Mesorhizobium japonicum MAFF 303099: one gene and its partner. Each later gene encodes a partner of the first gene's protein in a complex. Links are inferred from orthologs where the notes say so. Each region holds a gene or a part of one and is shown on either strand. Other genes may lie near its edges.

Evidence for each region.
Region 2: the proteins of MAFF_RS30455 (region 1) and xseA are in contact, whole or in part, in a cryo-EM structure (PDB 8TXR), measured with the Escherichia coli proteins. The link is inferred for Mesorhizobium japonicum MAFF 303099 from one-to-one orthologs.

The regions. Positions count from the first base shown.
Region 1 is NC_002678.2:6,170,517-6,173,729, forward strand. The notes cover bases 142-3,035. They hold MAFF_RS30455 (exodeoxyribonuclease VII small subunit), read left to right. Parts: upstream 142-1,409; coding sequence 1,410-1,661; downstream 1,662-3,035. Other genes in these bases: MAFF_RS30450 (histone deacetylase family protein), read left to right, coding at 480-1,406; MAFF_RS30460 (DUF2277 domain-containing protein), read left to right, coding at 1,761-2,027; MAFF_RS30465 (pirin family protein), read left to right, coding at 2,068-2,988. Outside these bases: dxs (1-deoxy-D-xylulose-5-phosphate synthase), read left to right, coding at 3,090-3,213. UniProt on the Escherichia coli protein: Bidirectionally degrades single-stranded DNA into large acid-insoluble oligonucleotides, which are then degraded further into small acid-soluble oligonucleotides.
Region 2 is NC_002678.2:5,673,123-5,676,389, reverse strand. What follows is about bases 318-3,265. They hold xseA (exodeoxyribonuclease VII large subunit), read left to right. Parts: upstream 318-982; coding sequence 983-2,548; downstream 2,549-3,265. Other genes in these bases: MAFF_RS28155 (P1 family peptidase), read left to right, coding at 2,551-3,265; MAFF_RS28165 (LysR substrate-binding domain-containing protein), read left to right, coding at 318-931. Also shown: more of MAFF_RS28165, read left to right, coding at 1-317; more of MAFF_RS28155, read left to right, coding at 3,266-3,267. UniProt on the Escherichia coli protein: Bidirectionally degrades single-stranded DNA into large acid-insoluble oligonucleotides, which are then degraded further into small acid-soluble oligonucleotides.

The DNA of each region.
Region 1 (3,213 bases):
CCGCGTCGTCGAGCGCGTCGGGCAGGAAATGGCTGCGCACGTCGCGCCGGGTGAACATGGCGCGGTAGACCGCGTCACGCGCCATCTGGTCAAATCCGTCACCGACAGGAGCGGTCATGTGTTCCGGCATCGCTCGTCCCCTTGCGATTGCAATCAATGTCGTCCGCCTGACCATGCGGATGACGATGCCTGCCAGGCCGGTCTTCTGGCTCGGGATCAACCCGCGTCCGGTGCCTTCCCGTCATCGACAGTGGCATTTACCGGCGCGGTCCCCCTTACAGCGTTGGGCACGCCACGGAGTTCAACCGTGTTCCCGATTCTCCCGCTTGCGGCGGGCACCAGGCAGTGGCGGCGACCTTACGCCGAAGCCGCGGCCGCGCCAATCCCCGCAGCGACGCCAATGGACGCAGGCGCGATTTTCCCCAGTCATCAGGCTGCAATGCATGGCCATCGCGGCGCCGGGGCACTAGATAGGGAGCATGACAACCCGTCTCTACACGCATCCGATCTTCCTCGAACACATCACACCGCCCGGTCACCCCGAGCGGCCGGACCGCTTGCGCGCCATCGAGCGCGTGCTCGACGACGAGGCCTTTGCCGCGCTCGATCGCGTCAAGGCGCCGGAGGGCGACGAGGCCACCATCCTCTACGCGCACCCCGCCGATTTCGTCGCCCGTGTGCGTGCCGCCATTCCCGAAGAGGGCATTGCCCGCATCGATGCCGACACCACCGCCAGCCCGAAGAGCTGGCAGGCGGTGATCGCCGCGATCGGCGCCGCCAACGCGGCCGTCGACGACGTCTTCGCAGGCCGCGCCGACAATGTCTTCGTTGCCGCGCGGCCGCCTGGCCACCATGCCGAGAAGACGACGGCCATGGGCTTCTGCTTCTTCAACACAGCGGCGATTGCCGCGCGCTATGCGCAGAACAAGCATGGCGCCGAGCGTGTCGCCGTCGTCGACTGGGATGTGCATCACGGCAACGGCACGCAGGATATTTTCTGGGACGATCCCTCGGTGCTCTATTGCTCGACGCACCAGATGCCGCTCTATCCGGGCACGGGCGCGAAGACCGAGACCGGCGCCGGCAACATCGTCAACGCGCCCTTGGCGCCGCAGACCGGCAGCGAGGTGTTTCGCGATGCCTTCCTGTCGCGGGTGCTGCCGTCGCTCGACAATTTCGCGCCCGACCTGATCATCATCTCGGCCGGGTTCGACGCGCATCACCGCGACCCGCTGGCCGAGATCAACCTGACCGAGGACGATTTCGACTGGGCGACCGGCCAGCTGATGCAGCGCGCCGCGCGCCACAGCGGCAACCGGCTCGTCAGCCTGCTCGAGGGCGGCTACGATCTGCAGGGACTGGCATTTTCGGTCGCCGCTCATGTCGGGCGACTGATGAAAGGATGAATGATGGCTGGTGAAACCAACGAAGACGTCAAGGCGATGAGCTTCGAACAGGCACTCGACGCGCTGGAGAAGATCGTCGATGATCTGGAGCGTGGCGACGTGCCGCTCGACCAGTCGATCCGCATCTACGAGCGCGGCGAGGCGCTGAAGGCGCATTGCGACCGGCTGCTGAAGGCCGCCGAGGACAAGGTCGAGAAGATCAGGCTGTCGCGCGACGGCAAGCCGGTCGGAACCGAGCCGCTGGACGCGGATTGAGGCACGGAACAGCCTTACCGGTTTTTGGACACGATCGTGGTTGAGGATTAAGCTCGTCCCGATTGAAACGGCTCCAGGACAAGAGGAGATACGGAAGCGATGTGCAGAAACATCAAGACCCTGTTCAATTTTGATCCGCCGGCAACCAATGACGAAGTCCGCGACGCGGCCCTTCAGTTCGTCCGCAAGCTGAGCGGAACGACACGGCCGTCGAAACAGAACCAGCATGCGTTTGACCACGCCGTCGAAGCCATTGCGGCATCGGCGCGAGAGCTTCTCGATTCGCTCGAAACCAACCAGCATCCACGCAATCGCGAAGAGGTGGCGGCCAAACTGCGGGCAAAGGCGGCGATCCGCTTTGCCTGATGCGGCCAGAGCGGTCATCGACCGCTGACGAGGAGAGTTCATGAGCTTCTTTCCCGGGAAAGACCCTGAAGCCGGCGACGCCTTTGCCAGCGACCAGATCGAGTTGATGGTCATCCCGAACGCCAAGGACATTGGCGGCTTCGAGGTGCGCCGCGCTCTGCCGACCGCCAAAAGGCGGCTGGTCGGGCCTTTCATCTTCTTCGACCGCATGGGCCCGGCGATCCTGCGCGCGGGCCAGGCGCTTGACGTCCGTCCGCATCCGCATATCGGGTTGTCGACGGTGACCTATTTGTTCGACGGCAAGATCCGGCATCGCGATTCACTCGGCACCGAAATGGTCATCCAGCCCGGTGACGTGAATTTGATGACCGCCGGCCGCGGCATCGTGCACTCCGAGCGCACGCCGGAGGAATTGCGCGGCGCGCCGATGTCGATCTCCGGCCTGCAGACATGGCTGGCATTGCCTGACAACAAGGAGGAAGTCGCGCCGGTGTTCGAGAACACCGCTGCCTTGCGGTTGCCCGAGATCGATGCCGAAGGCGTCCGCGGCCGCATCGTCATCGGGGATTTTCAAGGGTTGCGCTCCCCGGTACGGGCCGACACCGAGACGCTTTACGCCGACCTCAGACTGGCGCCTGGCGCCAGCGTGAAGATTGCCGCCGATGCGGAAGAGCGCGCCATCTACACGCTAGAAGGCGAGGTTGCGATTTCGGGCGACGTCTTCCCGGCTGAACGGCTGCTGGTGTTCCGGCCCGGTGATGAGATCATCATATCGTCGCAAACCGGTGCGCACTTCATGCTGTTCGGTGGCGCCTCGCTCGGCTCGCAGCGCTATATCTGGTGGAATTTCGTCTCCTCGTCCAAGGAGCGCATCGAACAGGCTAAGCAGGAATGGAAGACGGGCCGCTTCGATATCGTTCCTGGAGATGAGAAAGAGTTCATCCCGCTGCCGGAAAGCTGAGGAAGTCGGCGAGGGGACCTGATTGATCCGCGTCATCGACACGCATTTACTTTCGCCGGCCGGCGGCCTATCTCGCCGTTGAACAGAAAGCCTGAGCTCCCGTGAACGCAACGCCGCATACGCCGCTTCTCGACAAGGTCCGCATCCCGGCGGATCTGCGCGCGCTTGACGAGAGCGAGCTGCCGCAACTGGCGTCCGAGCTTCGCCTCGAACTGGTCGACGCGG
Region 2 (3,267 bases), 500 kb from region 1 along the record:
GTTGCAAACCTTCATTTCGATTGCCGATACCGGCAGCTTCACGCGGGCAGCCGAAGAGGTGCACCGGACCCAGTCGGCGGTGTCGATGCAGATGCGTCGGCTGGAGGAGCGGATAGGCAAGCCGTTGTTCGAGAAGGAGGGGCGCAGCAACAGGCTGACGGAGGAAGGCGACAAGCTGCTCTCCTACGCAAGACGGCTGCTCTACCTCAACCGCGAAACACTCGCCGCCTTCGACGACCAGCGGCTTGAAGGCACGATCCGCATCGGCACACCCGACGACTATGCCGACCGCTTCCTGCCCGAGATCATGGCGCGCTTCACCCGCTCCAATCCGCGCGTCGAGCTGACCGTCATCTGCGAGCCGACACCGGGGCTGGTCGAGCACATCAAGCGCGGCAATCTCGACCTGGCGCTGGTGACGCACAATGATGTGCGCGGCCAGTCGGAAGTGGTGCGGCGCGAGCCGCTGCTGTGGGTCACCTCGGCCAATCATGCGACGCATGAAGAGGAGACGCTGCCGATGGCCTTTGGCCGGCCGAACTGCATCTGGCGGCGCGCCGCGGTCGATGTGCTGGACCAGCAGAACCGCGACTATCGCATCCTGTTCACCAGCTTCTCGGCGACCGTCATCACCGCCGCGGTTCTGTCAGGCCTGGCGATCTCGGTGCTGCCGGAATGCGCGCTCAGGCCCGGCATGCGGGTGCTGGGCGAAGCCGACGGCTTCGGCGCCCTGCCCGACTGCCGCATCGGCATCATGCGCGGCCAGACCTCGCGGCCGGAGATCGTCGATGCGCTCGCCCGCCACATCTCGGAGAGCCTGGACAACATCTCGGTGCCGCTCGTCGAAGAGGCCGGGACGTTCGATTTCGCGGCACTTGCCTACGCCAAGATCAGGCGGACCAAGGCGAACCAGATCCTGCCGGGCTGGTAGGAAGGATCGTGGCGCCTTGACGCGGGGCGCCAACCAGCCCCCAATCGGCCGATGAGCGAAGCAGCATCCGAATCACGCACCAACGCCACCGAATACACGGTGAGCGAGATTTCCGGCGCGCTGAAGCGCACGGTCGAGGACGTCTTCGGCAATGTGCGGGTGCGCGGCGAAATCTCGGGCTATCGCGGCCCGCATTCCTCCGGCCATGCCTATTTCGCACTGAAGGACGACCGCGCACGGCTCGATGCCGTGGTGTGGAAGGGCACGATGAGCCGGCTGAAATTCCGCCCCGAGGAAGGGATGGAGGTGATCGCCACCGGCAAGCTCACCACCTACCCCGGCAAGTCCAACTACCAGATCGTCATCGACAATCTGGAGCCTGCCGGCGCAGGCGCGCTGATGGCGCTGCTGGAAGAGCGCAAGCGCCGGCTGCAGGCGGAGGGGCTTTTCGATGCCGGCCGCAAACGCCGGTTGCCGTTCATGCCGCGCACAATCGGCGTCGTCACCTCGCCGACCGGGTCGGTCATCCGCGACATCATCCACCGCATCAAGGACCGCTTTCCGCTGCATGTGCTGGTCTGGCCGGTGCGCGTGCAGGGCGATACTGCGAGTGCGGAAGTGACCAATGCCGTCACCGGCTTCAACGCGCTGGCCTGGGATGGCTCCATCCAGCGCCCCGATCTCCTGATCGTGGCGCGCGGCGGCGGCAGCCTGGAGGATCTGTGGGGCTTCAACGACGAGGCGCTGGCCCGCGCCGTTGCGGCCTCCGGCATTCCGGTGATTTCCGCTGTCGGCCACGAGACCGACTGGACGCTGATCGACCTCGTCGCGGATGTGCGGGCGCCGACCCCGACGGGCGCCGCCGAAATCGCGGTGCCGGTGAAGGCTGACCTCGAAGCGACGCTGGCCAGCCTTGGCGCGCGGCTCAAGGCGGCGGTGTTGCGCAATTTCGAACGCAAGCGGCAGGCCGCCCGCGCGGCGGCGCGCGCCCTGCCCTCACCCGATCAATTGCTGGCGCTGCCGCGCCGACGCCTCGACGAGGCGACATCCAGGCTCGGTCGTGGCCTGTCCGTCAGCGTCGATCGCAAGCGGGCGCGTCTCCAGGGCCAGAGGCTGACGCCGGCTACGCTGTCGCGACGCATCAACGAGGCGCGCACGCTGACCGGGCGTGACCTCGCCCGCGCGCAGGCGGCGTTCTTTGCCATTGTGCGCGAACGGCGCGCACGCTTCGCGCGTACCGCGACGCGGCTGTCGCCGGCGCCGATCGCACGCCGGCAGAAACTGCAGGCCGACACGCTGGCGGCGCTCGCCAGGCGGCAAGATCGGGTCATCTCGCTGCGGCTCGAACGCCTGCGCGGCCAGTTGAGCCAGGCCGAGCGCCTGCTGACCACGCTGTCGCACAAGGCCGTGCTCGCGCGCGGCTTCGCGCTGGTGAAGAATGCCGACGGCGCCGTCATCAAGCAGGCGGCCGACGTGGTATCGGGGATGGCGCTTACGCTGGAGTTCGCCGACGGCACGGCGGATGCGGTGGCGACCAGCGGTGCGGCGCGGCCAAAGCCGGCAGCCAAGCCATCAACAAAGGCCAAAGAACCCGGCAATCAGGGATCGCTGTTCTGACCATGACCGACAATCCGCACCATCTGGCGACGCCCAGCGGCAAACCGCGCGCGCGAAGCTTCGGCATCGGCTTCGACGGAACGCCCGGGCCGTTCAACGCAATCACCGACCTACCCGGCGTCGCGGTCGGCTATGCGACGCTGATTTCAGGCGACGGGCCGCTCATCGTCGGCAAGGGGCCGGTACGCACCGGCGTCACGGCGATCCTGCCAAGACCGCTCGCCGACTTGGCCATACCGGTCTTCGCCGGTATTTTCAGCCAGAACGGCAATGGCGAGCTGACCGGCTCGCACATCATCGAGGAAACCGGCGCTTTCAACTTCCCGATCACCATCACCAATACGCACTCCTGCGGTGTTTCGCGTGACGGCACGCTGCGATGGATGCAACGCGTACTGCCCACCGCGGTCGACAGCGCCTGGGGCCTGCCGGTGGCGGCGGAGACCTATGACGGGTTTCTCAACGACATCAATGGCCACCATTTAACCTTCGATCACGTTGCCCAGGCACTCGATGACGCAACCGGCGGCCCGATCGAGGAAGGCAGCGTCGGCGGCGGCACCGGCATGATCACTTTCGGCTTCAAGGCCGGCTCGGGCACGGCGTCGCGCATCGTTGGGTGGCAGGGAAATTCCTACACGGTCGGGGCCTTCGTGCAGTCGAATTTCGGCAAACGGCGCAATTTTACCCTTCGTGGCCTGCGCGCCGGATCCGAACTC